2 regions of the Bradyrhizobium barranii subsp. barranii genome follow, and region 1 is predicted to be linked to the other one. Evidence: riboswitches for the same ligand, from Rfam matches in the RefSeq annotation. Region 1 holds a riboswitch; the other holds the start of a gene.

Region 1 (8,761 bases):
TGCCGTCCCCTGCCTGATGCTGCTGGCCGCCATGGCCGGACCCGCCGCAGCCGCGGAGCCGCTCCCCGACGCCATCGCCGCCCCCGGCGAGACCGTCGTGCTCAGCGTCCATGCCGAAGGCGCGCAGGTCTATGACTGCAAGGCAGCCGCCGACGGCAAGCTTGCCTGGGCCTTCCGCGAGCCGGTGGCGACGCTGCTCGCCGAGGGCAAGACCGTCGGCCGCCACTATGCCGGCCCGAACTGGGAACTCGCCGACGGCAGCGCCGTGGCCGGCAAGGCCATCGGCAACGCGCCGGGCGCAACCGCCGCCGATATCCCCTGGCTCAAGCTGGAGGTCGCCTCCCGCCGCGGCAGCGGCATCCTGACGCCGGTCACCACCGTCCAGCGCATCAACACCCACGGCGGCAAGCTCGACGGCGCATGCGACACGGCCGGCGAATTCAAAAGCGCGCCCTACTCGGCCGACTACATTTTCCTGAAGAAGGGATGACCGCCTAGCGGTCGGTGTCGTCGCGCTCCGCCCGCGCCAATTCTGCCGCCGCAAGATCGCCGGTCTCCTCGAGCCGTGCCTTCGCGGTCTGATGGACGTGGGCGCCGAGCGTCGGCATGCGCTCGATCAGCGCGTGAAAATCCTGGGCGTCGAGCACGAGCAGCCGCGTCTTGCGCGTCGCCGTCACCGTGCCGCTGCGCTTGGTCTTATGTAGCAGCGCGATCTCGCCGAAGAAGGTGCCGTCGGTGAGGCGCACCTGCTGGCTCGGCAGCGCGATCTCGACCTCGCCGGCAGTGATGAAATACATCGACGAGGCGGTATCGCCACGGCGCACCAATATTTCGCCCTGCTCGATGGTGCGGGCCCGGAGCAACCGCATGATGTCGGCGATCTCCGCGGCCGAAAGATGCGAGAACAGCGGCACCCGCGCCAGCATGCCCCAGGTCACCACGAAATCGCGCCGCCTCACCTCCTCGGCGAAGGCGGTCGAGATGATCGCGACCGGCAGCGCGATCATGGCAAAGCCTGAGATGATCGCGAACACCGAGATGAATTTACCGAGCGGCGTCACCGGCACGACGTCGCCATAGCCGACGGTGCCGAGCGTCACGATTGCCCACCACATCGCGTCCGGAATGGTGCCGAGCTTGCTGGGCTGCACATCACGCTCGATGGCGTAGAGCAGCGAGGCGAAGGTCAGTACCACACCGATCAGGATGACGATGCAGCCAATCAGCGCACGCCGCTCGGCATGGATGGCCGCGAGCAGCGAGCGCATCGCCGGCGAATAACGGATCAGCTTGAAGAACGGCAGCACGCCGAGCCCAGCCAGCGTCGCGTGCCGGCCGGTGGCCAGCACGATCGCGGCCGGCAGGAACGCCATGAGGTCGATGATGCCGAGCGCGGAGAAGGCATAAGAGAGCCGGTCGGACAGCGCGGAGCCGTTGCGCTGGGTGTGCCCCGCAACGGTCCACAGCCGCGCCAGATATTCGAGCGCGAACACGATGACGGCGAGGACGGCGACCGCGCTGAACAGCGTGTCGAACCGCGCGTCGAGCTCCGGCACCGAGGCGAGGATCATCGCGACCACGTCGAGCACGATGACGCTGATGATCACCTGGATGAAGCGCGACCCGATCGAGTAGGCGAGCGGATCGTGCTCCAGCAATTCGTACAGGCGATCCCTTAGGTTGGGATCGGCCGAGCCACGTCCTCGCGGAACGAGGCGCATGGCCGTTTATGCGCCTGCCATCGCTTTTTCGATCGCCGCGAGCGCCTCGGGCGCTTTGGCGCCATCGGGACCGCCAGCCTGCGCCATGTCGGGCCGGCCGCCGCCGCCCTTGCCGCCGAGCGCCTCGGAGGCGACGCGCACCAGGTTCACGGCATTGAAGCGCGCGGTGAGATCGGCGGTGACGCCGACCACGATCCCGGCCTTGCCGTCTTCGGTGACGCCGACGATGGCGACCACGCCGGAGCCGATCTGCTTCTTGCCGTCGTCCGCAAGGCTCTTGAGATCCTTCATCTCGATGCCCTCGACCGCGCGCGCCATCAGCTTGACGTCGCCGATTTCGCGCACGCCTGCGGCTGCGCCGTTCCCGACGGATGTACCACCGCCCATCGCGAGCTTCTTGCGGGCGTCGGAGACCTCGCGCTCGAGCTTCTTGCGCTCCTCCATCAGCGCTGCGATGCGCGCCGGGACGTCGTCGATCGAGGTGCGCAGCTCGTTGGCCGCGGTCTTCGCCAGCGCCATGGTCTCGTTGGCGTGCCTGCGCGCATAATTGCCGGTCAGCGCCTCGATGCGGCGCACGCCGGAGGCCACCGCGCTCTCGCCGGTCAGCGTGATCAGGCCGATGTCGCCGGTGCGCTTGACGTGCGTGCCGCCGCAGAGCTCGACCGACCAGCCGAGCGCGTTGGCGCCGCGCTCCCGCGCGGTCCTGCCCATCGAGACGACGCGGACCTCGTCGCCGTATTTCTCGCCGAACAGGGCGCGCGCCCCGGCCTCGCGGGCCTCGTCCACGCCCATGACGCGGGTGGTGACCTCGTCGTTCTCCAGCACCACGTCGTTGGCGATGTCCTCGACGCGGGCGAGTTCTTCCGCCGTGATCGGCTTCGGATGCACGAAGTCGAAGCGCAGGCGATCCGGCGCGACCATCGAGCCGCGCTGGGCGATGTGATCGCCGAGCACCTGGCGCAGCGCCTCGTGGATGAGATGCGTCGCCGAATGGTGCGCGCGGATCGAGGAACGCCTGCCGTGATCGACCTCGAGCTGCAGCGCAGTGCCGAGCTTCAGCTCGCCGCTCTCCACGGTGCCGACGTGAACGAAGAAATCGCCGAGCTTCTTCTGCGTGTCGGTGACGCGGAACTTGATGCCGCCCTCGCCGGTCAGCACGCCGGTGTCGCCGACCTGACCGCCGGACTCCGCATAGAACGGCGTCTGGTTCAGCACGATCGCACCAGTGTCTCCGGCCTTGAGGCTTGTGGCTTCCTTGCCGTCCTTGACCAGCGCGGTCACCACGCCCTCGGCGGTCTCGGTCTCGTAGCCCAGGAATTCGGTGGCCCCGAGCTTCTCGCGCAGCGGGAACCAGATCGCTTCGGACGCCGCCTCGCCCGAACCCTTCCAGGACTCGCGCGCCTTGGCCTTCTGGCGCTCCATCGCGTCGGTGAAGGAGGCCTGGTCGACGCCGATGCCGCGCGACTTCAGCGCGTCCTGCGTCAGATCCAGCGGGAAGCCGTAGGTGTCGTACAGCGTGAAGGCGACGTCGCCGTCGAACATGTCGCCCTTTTTCAGCGACGCGCTCTTCTCGTCGAGGATGGCAAGGCCGCGCACCAGCGTCTTGCGGAAGCGGGTCTCTTCCAGCCGCAGCGTTTCCTCGATCAGGTTTTCAGCGCGCATCAGGTCGGGATAGGCTTGGCCCATCTCGCGCACCAGCGCCCAGACCAGGCGATGCATCAACGGCTCCTTGGCGCCGAGCAACTGCGCATGGCGCATCGCGCGGCGCATGATCCGGCGCAGCACATAGCCGCGGCCCTCGTTCGAGGGCAGCACGCCATCCGCGACCAGGAAGGCGGAGGAGCGCAGATGGTCGGCGATGACGCGGAACGAGGCGACGGTCTGCTCGTTCGGCCCGCTGCCGAGCGCGGACGCGGTCGCATCGATCAGATGGCGGAACAGGTCGGTCTCGAACACGCTGTCGACGCCCTGCATGATGCAGGCCATGCGCTCCAGCCCCATGCCGGTGTCGATCGAGGGACGCGGCAGATCCACGCGCTCCTCCTTCGTCACCTGCTCGTACTGCATGAACACGAGATTCCAGAATTCGAGGAAGCGGTCGCCGTCCTCTTCCGGCGAGCCCGGAGGTCCGCCCCAGATGTGCTCGCCGCGGTCGATGAAGATCTCCGAGCACGGGCCGCACGGCCCGGTGTCGCCCATCGCCCAGAAATTGTCCGAGGTCGGGATACGGATGATGCGGTCGTCGGAGAAGCCGGCGATCTTCTTCCACAGGCCGGCCGCCTCGTCGTCGGTGTGGTAGACGGTGACGAGCAGCTTGTCCTTTTTCAGCCCGAACTCCCGGGTGATCAGGGTCCAGGCCAGCTCGATCGCGCGCTCCTTGAAATAGTCGCCGAACGAGAAGTTGCCGAGCATCTCGAAGAAGGTGAGATGGCGCGCGGTGTAGCCGACATTGTCGAGGTCGTTGTGCTTGCCGCCGGCGCGCACGCATTTCTGCGACGTGGTGGCGCGCTGATAGGGCCGCTTCTCGACGCCGGTGAAGACGTTCTTGAACTGCACCATGCCGGCATTGGTGAACATCAACGTCGGATCGTTGCGCGGCACCAATGGCGAGGACGACACGATCTCGTGGCCGTTCTCGGCAAAGAAGTTCAGAAAGGTCGACCTGATCTCGTTGACGCCGCTCATGTTCATCCAATCGGGTGTGCTTGGACCCGCGATACGCCATCCAAACCGGGCATTTGGGCTGATATCTGCGGGTCAAAGCGCTTTTAGACAAGGCCAGCTGCGCTGTCCAGAAACTGTGCAAGGAGATCAGTGAGTTGCCGCAGGCGCGCAATCCCGTTTGCAATCCCGTTGAAAGCCGCCAGGTGCGCGTTGACAGGCTTGGCCGGGCTGTGGTCTGTACCCATCTGTATCGTACGGCCACGTCGGGAGAGACCGGCTTTGGTGCCGGCGCCGAAGGAGCAACCGCCCCGGAAACTCTCAGGCAAAAGGACCGCGTGGCTTTGACGACATCTGGAAAGAGGCGCCGACGGGCATAGCCCGGACGACGTCCGCCGACGGGATAATACTCTCAGGCACAGCGACAGATGGGGCTTCGACTGGTTGCTACCGGGGAATCGTCCCCGGGGAACCGCCGAGGGCCCCGTGATGCTTGCGCGCGACGACCAAGATTCCCTCAAACGTACGCCCCTTCATGGGCTTCATGTCTCCCTCGGCGGCAAGATGGTGCCGTTCGCGGGCTATGACATGCCCGTTCAGTACCCCGCGGGCGTCCTGAAAGAGCACCTCCATACCCGTTCCTCCGCCGGCCTGTTCGACGTCTCCCATATGGGCCAGCTCGCGCTTCGGCCGAAGTCGGGCAAGGTCGAGGACGCTGCCCGCGCGCTGGAACGGCTGGTGCCGCAGGATATCGTGGCGATTGCCCCGGGACGGCAGCGCTATGCCCAGTTCACCAATCCGGACGGCGGGATTCTCGACGATCTGATGGTCGCCAATTTCGGCGACCACCTGTTCCTGGTCGTCAACGCCGCCTGCAAGGAAGCGGACGAAGCGCATCTGCGCGCGCATCTCTCGGACGACTGCATCATCGATTCGCTTCAAGACCGCGCCCTGATCGCGCTGCAGGGCCCGAAGGCAGAAGCCGCGCTGGCGAAATTGTGTGCAGAGGCCCCCTCCATGAAGTTCATGGATGCCGGCCCGCACAAGGTCGCCGGTCTCGACTGCTTCGTCTCGCGCTCCGGCTACACCGGCGAGGACGGGTTCGAGATTTCGGTCCCCGCGGCCGATGCCGAGCGCCTCGCCAAAACGCTGCTGGACAATCCCGATGTGATGCCGATCGGCTTAGGGGCCCGCGACAGCCTGCGGCTGGAAGCCGGGCTCTGCCTCTACGGCCACGACATCGACACCGCCACCACGCCGGTCGAGGCCGCGCTGGAATGGTCGGTGCAGAAGAGCCGCCGCAGCGGCGGCGCGCGCACCGGCGGCTTTCCCGGCACTGATGCGATCCTCGCTCATTTCGATCACGGCGCAAGCCGCCGCCGCGTCGGCCTGCGCACGGAAGGCCGCGCGCCGGTGCGCGAGGGCGCGCTGCTGTTTGCGGATGACGCCGGCGGCGAGCCGATCGGAAAGGTCACCTCGGGCGGCTTCGGCCCGAGCCTGAATGCGCCGGTCGCGATGGGCTATGTGCCCACGGCATCGAGCGCGCTCGATACAAAACTCTTCGCCGAAGTGCGCGGCCAGCGGCTGCCGCTCACGGTCGCCGCCATGCCTTTCGTGAAAAACACCTACAAACGCTGAGGACTGAGAAAATGACCACGACGCTGTACACCTCCGACCACGAATGGCTGGCCATCGACGGCGATGTCGCCACCGTCGGCATCACCGACTACGCGCAGTCGCAGCTCGGCGACGTCGTATTCGTCGAGTTGCCGAAGGTCGGCCGCAGCCTGAAGAAGGCGGAAGCCGCCGCCGTCGTGGAATCGGTGAAGGCCGCCTCCGACGTCTACGCGCCTGTCACCGGCGAAGTGCTCGAGACCAACGACGCGCTCGCCGCCGAGCCGGCGCTGGTCAACTCGGACGCGCAAGGCAAGGCGTGGTTCTTCAAGATCAGAATGGCCGACAAGAGCGAGCTCGGCGGCCTCATGGATGAGGCCGCCTACAAGGCACATACGGCGTGAGATGAAGCGAACTCTGACCTCATATTCGGTGTCATCACCCGCCTTGTGCGCACTGCGCACTGGGGCGGGTGATCCAGTACGCCGCGGCTTCTCGGCTCAAGCCGTGACGCCTGCGTTTACTGGATGCCCCGCCTTCGCGGGGCATGACGGCGACAGCGAAATCTAAAGCGAGGACCCATGATGACCGCGCACCGCAAATCCAATGGCGACGCCGCCGCCACCTTCGTTCGCCGCCACATCGGCCCGTCGGCGCGCGACGTCACCGCCATGCTGGAGGCCGTCGGCGCCAAGAGCGTCGACGCCCTGATGGCGGAGACGCTGCCGGCCTCGATCCGGCAGACCGCTCCGCTCGATCTCGGCAAGCCCTTGAGCGAGACCGAGGCGATCGCGCACATGGCCGAGCTCGCGCGAGAGAACCAGGTCTTCACCTCGCTGATCGGCCAGGGCTATTCCGGCACGGTTTTGCCCGCGGTGATCCAGCGCAACATTTTGGAGAACCCGGCCTGGTACACGGCCTACACGCCCTATCAGCCCGAGATCAGCCAGGGCCGGCTGGAGGCGCTGCTCAACTTCCAGACCATGATCTGCGACCTCACCGGGCTCGACGTCGCCAACGCCTCGCTGCTCGACGAGGCGACCGCCGCGGCCGAAGCCATGGCGCTCGCGGAGCGCCACTCGCGGGTCGAAGCAAAAGCCTTCTTCGTCGACAAGGACGTGCATCCGCAGACGCTGGCGGTGATGCGCACCCGCGCCGAGCCGCTGGGCTGGCCCCTGATCGTCGGCGATCCCCTCGCCGATCTCGACAAATCAGACGTGCTCGGTGCGCTGCTGCAATATCCGGGCTCCTCGGGCGCCGTGCATGACCTCAGGCCCGCGATCGCGACGTTGAAGGCCAAGGGCGCGCTCGCGATCGTTGCCGCCGATCTCCTGGCTCTGACGCTGCTCGCCTCGCCCGGCGAGCTTGGCGCCGACATCGCGATCGGCTCGGCGCAACGTTTTGGCGTGCCGATGGGTTATGGCGGCCCGCACGCGGCCTATATGGCGGTGCGCGATGCGCTGAAGCGCTCGCTGCCCGGCCGCATCGTCGGCCTCTCCGTGGACTCGCGCGGGATGCCGGCCTATCGCCTCGCGCTGCAGACCCGCGAGCAGCACATCCGCCGCGAGAAGGCGACCTCCAACATCTGCACCGCGCAGGTGCTGCTCGCCGTGATCGCCTCGATGTACGCGGTCTATCACGGCCCCGAGGGGCTTGCGCAGATCGCGCGCAACGTGCATCGCCGCGCCGCCGTGCTCGCAGCGGGCCTACGCAAGCTCGGCTTTGCGCCGCAGTCGGATAGCTTCTTCGACACGCTCAGCGTGGACGCCGGTGCCAAGCGCGCCGAGATCGTCGCGCGCGCTACCGCCGAGAAGATCAACCTCGGTGTTGGCGAAACCGCGCTCCGCGTCGCGCTCGATGAGACCACGACGCCGGCGACCGTCGAGGCGGTCTGGCGCGCGTTCGGCGGCACGCTTGTTTACGCCGAGATCGACGCCACCACGCGCGAGGCGCTGCCGGAGGCGCTGAAGCGCACCACCGCCTTCCTCACCCATCCCGTGTTCCACGCGCATCGCTCGGAAACCGAGATGCTGCGCTACATGCGCAAGCTCAGCGATCGCGACCTCGCGCTCGACCGCGCCATGATCCCGCTCGGCTCCTGCACCATGAAGCTGAACGCGACCACCGAGATGATGCCGCTGACCTGGCCGGAGTTCGGGTCCTTGCACCCGTTCGCGCCGCGCGAGCAGGCAAAGGGCTATCACGCGCTGTTCGCGCGGCTGGAAAAATGGCTGTGCGACATCACCGGCTATGACGCGATCTCGCTGCAGCCGAATTCGGGCGCGCAAGGAGAGTATGCCGGGCTGCTCGCGATCCGCGGCTATCATGCCGCGCGCGGCGAGACGCACCGAAAAATCTGCCTGATCCCCTCCTCCGCCCACGGCACCAACCCGGCTTCGGCCGCGATGGTCGGCATGGACGTGGTGGTGGTCGCCTGCGAGAAGAACGGCGACGTCGACGTCAATGATCTCCGCGCCAAGGCCGAGAAGCACTCGAAAGATCTCGCCGCGGTCATGATCACCTATCCCTCGACGCATGGCGTGTTCGAGGAGCACATCCGCGAGATCTGCGACATCGTGCACGGCCATGGCGGCCAGGTCTATCTGGACGGCGCCAACCTCAACGCGCAGGTCGGCCTATCCCGACCCGGCGATTACGGCGCCGACGTCAGCCATCTCAACCTGCACAAGACCTTCTGCATCCCGCACGGTGGCGGCGGCCCCGGCATGGGCCCGATCGGCGTGAAGGCGCATCTCGCGCCGTTC
Region 2 (8,761 bases), 160 kb from region 1:
GACCAGCTTGACGCTGCCGCCGGTCGGAACCAGCGTGCCCTTCGGCAGCAGGCCCATCGTGGTGAGCGAGGTCACCGACTTGCCCGAGCCGCTTTCGCCGACGAGACACAGTGTCTCGCCCTTATGCACCTGGATCGAGATCCCGTCGATGATGTTTGCGCCCTTCGGCTTCTTGCCGATGGAGACGACGAGGTTGTTGATGTCGAGAACTGGGTTGGTCATCACTTGATCCGTCATCACTTGCCCTCCCGCTGCTTCATGCGGGGATCGAGGGCGTCGCGGGCGGCGTCGCCGATCAGATTGATGCTGAGGATGGCGATCGAAAGCAGCAGGCCCGGCCAGAAGATCAGCGTCGGCTTGAGCTGAAAATACTGACGGCCCTCGGCCATGATGTTGCCCCAGGTCGGCGTCTCCGGCGAGATACCGGCGCCGAGGAAGGAGAGAATGGCCTCGGTCAGGATCGCGGAGGCACAGACATAGGTGCCCTGGACGATCAGCGGCGCGATCGTGTTCGGCATCAGATGTCGCCACATGATCTTCGGCAGGCTGGAGCCGACCGAGATCGCGGCCTCGACGTAAGGTTCCTCACGCGCGGACAGCACGACCGAGCGCACCAGGCGTGCCACGCGCGGTATTTCGGGGATGGTGATCGCGACCAGCACGGTCCAGATGCTGGCGCCGGACAGCGACACCACGGCGATCGCGAGCAGGATGCTCGGCATCGCCATGAGGCCGTCCATGACGCGCATCAGGACGGCATCGACCAGCTTGAAGAAGCCGGAGACGAGGCCGATCGCAAGACCGATGACGATCGACAGGATCGCCGAGCCGATGCCGATCAGGAGCGAGATGCGGCCGCCATAGATGACGCGCGACAAGAGGTCACGGCCATAGGCGTCGGTGCCGAGCAGGAACTGCGCCGAGGCCGGCTTCAGCCGCTGCGAGGGCGCAAGCTGGACCGGATCGTGCGGCGCGATCAGCGGCGCCAGGATCGAGACCAGCACGATCAACGCGAGCAGGATCGTGGCCGCCGCGATGATCGGCGTCGAGGTGAGGAATCCGAAACGCGGCCGCAGCGGCGACGTGATCGGAATGGACGACTGGGGAAGGCTATCGACGGACATTTTTGTTGTTATCCTTAGCCCTAGTACCGGATCCGGGGATCGAGCAGCGTGTAGGCGACGTCGATCAGGAGATTGACGACGACATAGATCAGCGACGTCAGCAGGATCATCGCCTGGATGACTGGGTAGTCGCGCGCCAACACCGCGTCCACCGTGAGGCGGCCGATGCCGGGGATGTTGAACACGCTCTCGGTGACGACGACGCCGGAGATCAGCAGCGCAAAGCCGGTGCCGATCACGGTGATAACGGGCACCGCGGCATTGCGCAGCGCATGGCGCATCATCACGGCGACCTCGTTGATGCCCTTGGCGCGGGCGGTGCGGACGTAGTCCTCACCAAGCACGTCGAGCATCGCCGCACGCGTCATGCGCGCGATCAGCGCGATGTAGATGAAGGAGAGCGCGCAGGTCGGCAGGATGATGCGTTCGAAGAACGGTCCAAAGCCGTTGAAGATGCTGCGGAAGCCCTGCACCGGCCCCCAGCGAAGGTCGATCGCGAAGACCTCGATAAGGAGATAGCCGACCACGAACACCGGCACGGAGAAGCCGAGCACGGAGAGGCCCATCACGAAACGATCGATCCAGGTGCCGTGCTTCCACGCCGCGATGACGCCCAGGGGCACGGCGACGATGACGGCCAGAATGATTGTCGAGAGCGCGATCGAGATCGACGGCTCGACGCGCTGGCTGATCATCTTCATGACTGGCAGGTTGGAGATCAGCGACGTCCCGAGATCGCCGTGCAGCAGCTTGTTCACCCAGGTGATGAATTGCACGATCAGCGGCTCGTTGAGGCCGAGCGAGTCGCGGATGCGTTCCAGCCGTTCCGGCGTCGCGTTATCGCCGGCGAGAATGGCGGCGGGATCGCCCGGCGTCAGCCGCAGCAGCAGGAAGACGAACAGTGCGACGACGCCCATCACGGGCACCGCGGCCAGAACGCGGCGAATGAGATAACCTAGCATGCACCTATCTCCGGCTGCGGAACTTGTGGGGCCGGGAGGCCCCCGTGGAATCGGTTCTGTCTATCATGCACGCCTGTCACTCGGGCTGGAAAGCCGGCCGTGGAAGCCGACGTTTCGGGGCAAATTGTGTGCCAAGGGCAGGGCGGTCGCAAGGGGCCGCCGAGCCTCCGATATCGACCACTCAGGATGCATGACGGAACTCGCAGAGTGAGGGGGCGGTCGGCGGTGCGTTGAGCCCGCGCCAGCCGTCGATGGTCCCGGCAATCATCTGCGCGGTCGCGGCCGACAAGGTCCAGCCGAGATGGCCGTGGCCGGTGTTGAAGAACACGCCCGGCATCCGTCCTGCGCGCACCACCGGCATCATGTTCGGCATCATCGGCCGCAGCCCGGCCCAGGGCACGACCTTGGACGTTTCGACGCCGGGGAAGTTGCTGCGCACCCAGTCGACCAGCGGCTGCACGCGGTCAGCGCGGATGTCGCGGTTGAAGTCGTTGAACTCGGCGGTGCCTGCGACGCGGAAACGATCCGCGCCGAGCCGGCTGGTGACGATTTTTGCGGCTTCGTCGAGCAGGCTCACGGTCGGCGTCGCATTGCGGCTTGCGGCAGTGTCGAGCTGCACGGTGATCGAATAGCCCTTCACCGGATAGACGTTGACGCGCTCGTCGAGCAGGGCGGCGAAGTGACGGCTGGCCACGCCGGCGCAGATCACGACGCCATCCGCCTTCAGCATGCCGCGCGCGGATGCGACAGTGTCGCTGGCCGAAAGATCAGCCCAGCCGATGACGAAGCCGCCACCTGCCTGGGCAATGGAATCGATGTTGACTTCGTGGATAAAGGTCGCGCCGCGCCGCTTGCAGGCTTCCGCAAGTCCACGCGTGAACTTGTGGATATCGCCCGTCGCATCCGACGGCGTGTAGAAGCCGCCAAAATAGTCCTTGCGCAGCGTCGGCTCGATGGCGCGGATCTCCTCCGGCGTCACCGGGCGGCGATCGAGCCCGCCTTCCTTCAATAGCGCATTGACCTGCAGTCCGGATTCAAAACCCTTCTTGTCGTGATAGATGTGCAGAATGCCGCGGCGTTCGAGATCGAAGTCGATGCCTTCGCGCTCCGCGATCTCGAACAGATGCTTGCGGGCTTCGATCGCGAGCCGCGTGGTCTGAACCGTGTTGGCGCGGTAGTTGCCGATATTGGCGACGAACTCGCTCATCCACGAATATTTGTGCCAGTTCGGCCGCGGGTTCATTAGCAGCGGCGCATCGCGCCGGAACATCCAGCGCAGGCCCTTCAGGATCGTGGCGATGCTGTTCCACACCTCGGCATTGCTGGCGGAGAGCTGTCCGCCATTGGCGAAGGACGTCTCCATCGCGGCGTAGCGGTGCTTGTCGACCACCGTCACCTTGTATCCGCGTTCGAGCAGGGCATAGGCGGTCGTTACGCCGGTGATGCCGGCGCCGATGATGGCGATATGGGTCATGGCAGGTTCGGGGCTCCCGTGAGTTAGAGTCGGCTAACCGCCGGCCAAAGGCCGTTGGCGGCGCCCCATCTGTCACGGTTACCTGAGAGCTTGATCCGGCGCGGACCTCGGCGAGGTCAGCTCCGGACTATCCCCTTCGGTGGACGTCACGATCCCAAGATCGTGCCGCCTCTCTCCAGATCGTCCTGACGATACGGTCCTTTTGCCTGAGAGTTTCCGGGGCGGTTGCTCCGTCGGCGCCGCAACGAAAGCCTGAACTCTCGTTGCGATCTCTCCCGCATCGTCGCGTGGACAATCGAGCAGTACGATGCGCCTCATTTTTAGACAAGGCTAAATTTAAACCGCGACTGCCAACGCATTGTGCAGTGCAAAGTTGATTCAATTTACTCCAGCGTCGCCAGCAAGCCCGCCATCAGGCGCCCGCGCTCGACCAGGCTCTCGACCTCGATGAATTCTTCCAGCGTGTGGCCGTTGCCGCCGCGCACGCCGAGGCCGTCGAGCGTCAGGATGCCCATCGCGCCGGTAAAGTTGCCGTCGGAGCCGCCGCCGGAGCTCGCATGCGGTAGCTCAGTGCCGAGCGATTTGGCGATGCCGCGCGCCTTTTCATACAGCGCCATGGTGCCGGCATCGGGCTCCCATACGGGGCGCGTGACGCCGCGCGTCACCTTGAACGTGACATCATTGGACGTGCCCGACAGCGCCAGCATTCGCTCGACGCCGCGGTCGAGATCGGCCTGGCGCTTGGCCATGGACAGCGCCTCGCCGGTGGCGGTCGTGGCAACGCAATTGACCCATTGTCCGCCGTGCACGACGCCGACAGAGAAGGTGCAGTCCTCCGTCGTCATCGCGTCGATGGCGAGGATCTGCCGCGCCATCTCGCGGATCGCCGAGCGTCCGGCCGACAATGTCGCGCCGGCATGGCTCGGCCGGCCCGTCGCTTCCAGATTGAAACGCGCGATGGCGTAACGTCCGGTGGTGACACCGTTGTCGGCGCGGCCCGGTTCGGGCACCAGCACATATTTGTTGCGCGCGGCTTCCGCCTCGATGAGGTCTCGCGTCGAGGGCGTGCCGACTTCCTCGTCGGGCGTAAACAGCACGGTGATCGGCAGCGGCGTGGTGAAGGAAGCGCGTGCCAGCTGCCGGATCGCTTCCAGCGAGAGATAGTTGCCGCCCTTCATGTCGTAGATGCCGGGGCCGTAGCACTTGTTGCCCTCGCGCCGCCATTTCAGCTTCTCGATGGTGCCGACCGGGTGGACGGTATCCATGTGGCCGGCGATCAGGATGCCCGGCTCGCCCTGTTTCGGATGCGGAAAGCGCGCGCGGATCACGCCGCCGAAGCCCTGTCGGCCGCCGATGCGTTCGATCGTCGCACCCATGATCGCCATATCCCGCGCTGCGATATCGAGCATGCGGTTGACGGCACCCGCGTCCCAGGTCGGGCTCTCGCATTCCACCCAGGTGCGCAGGCCCTCAAGCATCGCCTCGGAATCGAAGGGAAGATTGGCTGGATTCATCTTAATGTCTCTCAAGCTTCGAAAGATGGAACGCGCATTGCATTGGCGCGGACGGGACTGGCGGAAAGCGTTGTAGAGCCAAACCGATCTTTGTGGAGCCCGTGAGCGCGCCGCTTGGGGCTGCAGCGAAACCGGATTGACGCGCTCAGCACTGTCTGCAAGTCTCGAAAGACAAAGGCATCGCATGAGGTTAGTTCGCCTAAAGAACGAACCGAATGCTCAACCAATAACCTGCCTTTGAACAGTTTCACGTCAGGAGAAACTTTTATGTTGAGCTTGATGCGCCGGGGGCGTCGCGCGTTCGCCTCCACACTTGCGCTATCGGTCGTTGCGCTTTCGACGGCGATGGCCTCGCCTGTACTTGCCGCCGCCAGCAAGACCATCACCGCGGTGATGCATTCGGATCTGCGCATCATCGATCCGATTTTCACCACCGCCTACATCACGCGTGACCATGGCTACATGGTCTACGACACGCTGATCGCGACGGACTCGAACTTCAAGATCCAGCCGCAGATGGCGGACTGGAAGATCTCCGACGACAAGCTCACCTACACCTTCACGCTGCGCGACGGCCTGAAGTGGCACGACGGTACGCCGGTGACGGCGGAAGACTGCGCCGCTTCGCTGAAGCGCTGGGCCGCGGTCGACGGCATGGGCCAGCAGATGATGCAGTTTACTGCGAGCATCGAGGCGACCGACCCCAAGACGATCACGCTGAAGCTGAAGGAGCCCTACGGCCTCGTGCTCGAATCCATCGGCAAGCCGTCCTCGCGCGTCGCCTTCATGATGCCGAAGCGTCTCGCCGAAACGCCGCCGGACAAGCAGATCCCCGAGCAGATCGGCTCCGGCCCGTTCAAGTTCGTGCAGGGCGAATTCCAGCCCGGCGTGAAGGCGGTGTACGTCAAGAACACCGACTACGTGCCGCGCAAGGAGGCGTCGAGCTGGACTGCCGGAGGCAAGGTGGTCAAGGTTGATCGCGTCGAATGGATCACCATGCCGGATGCGCAGACCGCAGTGAACGCGCTGCAATCGGGCGACATCGACTTCATGGAAGTGCCGCCGTGGGATCTGCTGCCCGTCCTTGAAGGCAATGCCGACCTCAAGACCGAGACGCTGAACAAGTTCGGCTACCAGACCCTTGGGCGCATGAACTTCCTCTATCCGCCCTTCGACAATCCGAAGATCCGCCGTGCCGCACTTCTGGCTATGAACCAGAAGGACGTGCTCGACGCGCTCGTCGGCAATCCCAAATACTACAAGATCTGCGGTGCGTTCTTCATCTGCGATACGCCGTTCGCGACCGACGTCGGCTCGGAATCGCTGGTCAAGGGCAACGGCATGGCCGAAGCCAAGAAGGCGCTCGCCGAGTCGGGCTATGACGGCACGCCCGTCGTGGTCATGGTGCCCGGCGACGTCGTGACGCTGAAGGCGCAGCCGACGGTCGCGGTGCAGTTGCTCCGCGAGGCCGGCTTCAAGGTCGACGCGCAGGCGACCGACTGGCAGACGGTGGTCAGCCGGCGCGCCAGCCAGAAGCCTCCGAAGGAGGGCGGCTGGAACATGTTCTTCACCAACTGGGTCAGCGCCGACGTGTCCAACCCGATCGCCAATCTGTCGATCGGCGGGCAGGGCAAGAAGGGCTGGTTCGGCTGGGCGGAAAACGCCAAGATCGAGAAGCTCAAGGACGACTTCGTCCGCGCCGCCTCGCTCGACGATCAGAAGAAGATCGCGACCGAGATCCAGAAGGAAGCCTATGACCAGGTGATCTACGTGCCGCTCGGCCAGTATCTGGCGCCGAGCGCGTGGCGGAAGTCGCTCACCGGCGTGCTCGACGGCCCCGCGACGCCGGTGTTCTGGAACATCGACAAGACCGAGTAAAGCGAGGGCGCGCCAGCGCGCCTTCCCCGATTGTTGCGCGGCGTCGCTGTCATCAGCGGCGCCGTTTTCGTTTGTCAGCCTCGCGTCAGCTTTTAACTCTTCCAGTGTCCATTTATTGCTATTTGTTTCTGACTTGAAATAGATGTGCGCAGTTCGCACATCACTTCCTTCCTGCATTTGAGTCCCGTGTCGATTGATTTTACATTTCGGGCGATGGCCGAGCGGTCCGATCGCGCGCCGGCGCGATGGCGGCGGCCTTTCCTGCGCTGGCTCGACGGCGTCGAGACGGGCTGGGCCGTGCCGCTTCTCATTGTGTGCTTCGTCGCGCTCTGGACGATCTATCTGGCCGTCGCCTATGCCGGCAGCGGCCTGCACCCTGATACCCTCGAGGCCTGGACGCTCGGGCGCCGTTTCGCGTGGGGCTACCATAAGCATCCGCCGCTGATGGGCTGGGTTACGGCGGTGTGGACCGCCGTCTTCCCGCTCAGCGACTGGTCGCTGCAATTGATGGCGATGGCCAATGCCGGGCTCGCCCTGTTTTTCGTCGACCGGATCGCACGGCAGTTCGTGACCGGGCACAAGCGCATCCTGGTGCTGCTGCTCCTGATGCTGACGCCGGCCTATCAATTCCACGCTCAGCGCTTCAACGCCAACGCGGTGCTGCTTGCGCTCTGGCCGCTCGCGACCTGGTGTTTTCTGCGCGCGTTCGAGACCCGCAGCGCGGCCTGGGCGGTCGCGGTAGGATGCACCACGGCGCTGGCGATGGTCGGCAAATATTATTCGGTCTTCCTCGTGGCGAGCTTTGCATTTGCCGCGCTGGCTCATCCCGCGCGCCGCGCCTATTTCACGTCCGCTTCGCCGTGGATATCGGTCGTGGTCGGGCTCGCGGTGTTGTCGCCGCACATCTACTGGCTCGCGACGACGGGGGCGTCGGCCTTCACCTACGCGATGGCGCACGCCAACGGCAACTTCGTGAGCTCACTCGGCGAGGTGCAGAACTTCCTGCTCGGACTCGTGGCGGCCATCAGCGTAGCGGCCGTCTTCTGGGTGATCATCGCCGGCACACGGCTGAAACAATTTGCTGCCGACTTCGCCGCGATGAGTTCCGGCCTGCGGCTTCTTCTTTACGTTGCGATCGGCACGATCGTACTGCCGGTCCTGACGTCGCTGGCGATGGGCACCGATCTGCCGTCGCTATGGGCGTTGCAAGGGCTGTTCCTGTTCGTCGTGCTGATCGTCTGCGGCACGCGCTACCCGATCGAAAGATTCTACACCGTCAATGTCACGGTCATCACCGCAATCGTTGGGCTCGCCGCTGTCTTCGTCGCCGCTCCGATTCACGCCGTCTATCGCAACAATCACGGCTACGAAGAGGGCCGGAATTTCTACGCGCAGGTAGCCAACGAGATTACTCGCGAATGGCACGAGCTGACCGGGGAGCCGCTCAGCGCCGTCAGTGGCGACGATTCGCTGGCCTTTGCGACCGCGTTCTACAGTCCGGACCATCCGTACTACGCGCGGCCGTTCGAATTTCAGTACACATGGGGCATGCCGCGAAAGACGACATTGGATCGCGGTTGGGCCGCGCTCTGTTTCAGCGGCCAGGACTATTGCGGCAGGTGGATGGAGTCCGTGTCCGCGCGCGCCGAGCATTTCGTCAGGCGCCAGTTCACCGTGCAGGTGACGCTATGGGGCAAGCCCGGCCTGACGCGGGACGTGGTCGTGCTGATCGTGCCACCGCGAACGAGCAGCGCGACGCCCGAGAGCGCCGCGCAGGACTTCAGCGCCAGCAAGCGCCCGACGGACTAG

What was found. A riboswitch is a leader RNA that binds a small molecule or an ion and turns the genes downstream of it on or off. The one in region 1 is predicted to bind glycine.
Region 2: another riboswitch for glycine. It lies ahead of J4G43_RS33490 (D-amino acid dehydrogenase); the one in region 1 lies ahead of gcvT (glycine cleavage system aminomethyltransferase GcvT).

The regions. Positions count from the first base shown of each region.
Region 1 is NZ_CP086136.1:6,997,504-7,006,264, forward strand. It holds gene J4G43_RS34285 (DUF3455 domain-containing protein) at 1-490, shown strand, start outside; gene J4G43_RS34290 (cyclic nucleotide-gated ion channel) at 495-1,721, opposite strand; gene alaS (alanine--tRNA ligase) at 1,728-4,406, opposite strand; glycine riboswitch at 4,640-4,728, shown strand; gene gcvT (glycine cleavage system aminomethyltransferase GcvT) at 4,872-6,020, shown strand; gene gcvH (glycine cleavage system protein GcvH) at 6,032-6,400, shown strand; gene gcvP (aminomethyl-transferring glycine dehydrogenase) at 6,581-8,761, shown strand, end outside.
Region 2 is NZ_CP086136.1:6,838,716-6,847,476, reverse strand. It holds gene J4G43_RS33505 (ABC transporter ATP-binding protein) at 1-222, opposite strand, end outside; gene J4G43_RS33500 (ABC transporter permease) at 237-1,124, opposite strand; gene J4G43_RS33495 (ABC transporter permease) at 1,145-2,086, opposite strand; gene J4G43_RS33490 (D-amino acid dehydrogenase) at 2,268-3,560, opposite strand; glycine riboswitch at 3,628-3,741, opposite strand; glycine riboswitch at 3,745-3,848, opposite strand; gene J4G43_RS33485 (M20/M25/M40 family metallo-hydrolase) at 3,944-5,074, opposite strand; gene J4G43_RS33480 (ABC transporter substrate-binding protein) at 5,342-6,952, shown strand; gene J4G43_RS33475 (glycosyltransferase family 39 protein) at 7,166-8,761, shown strand.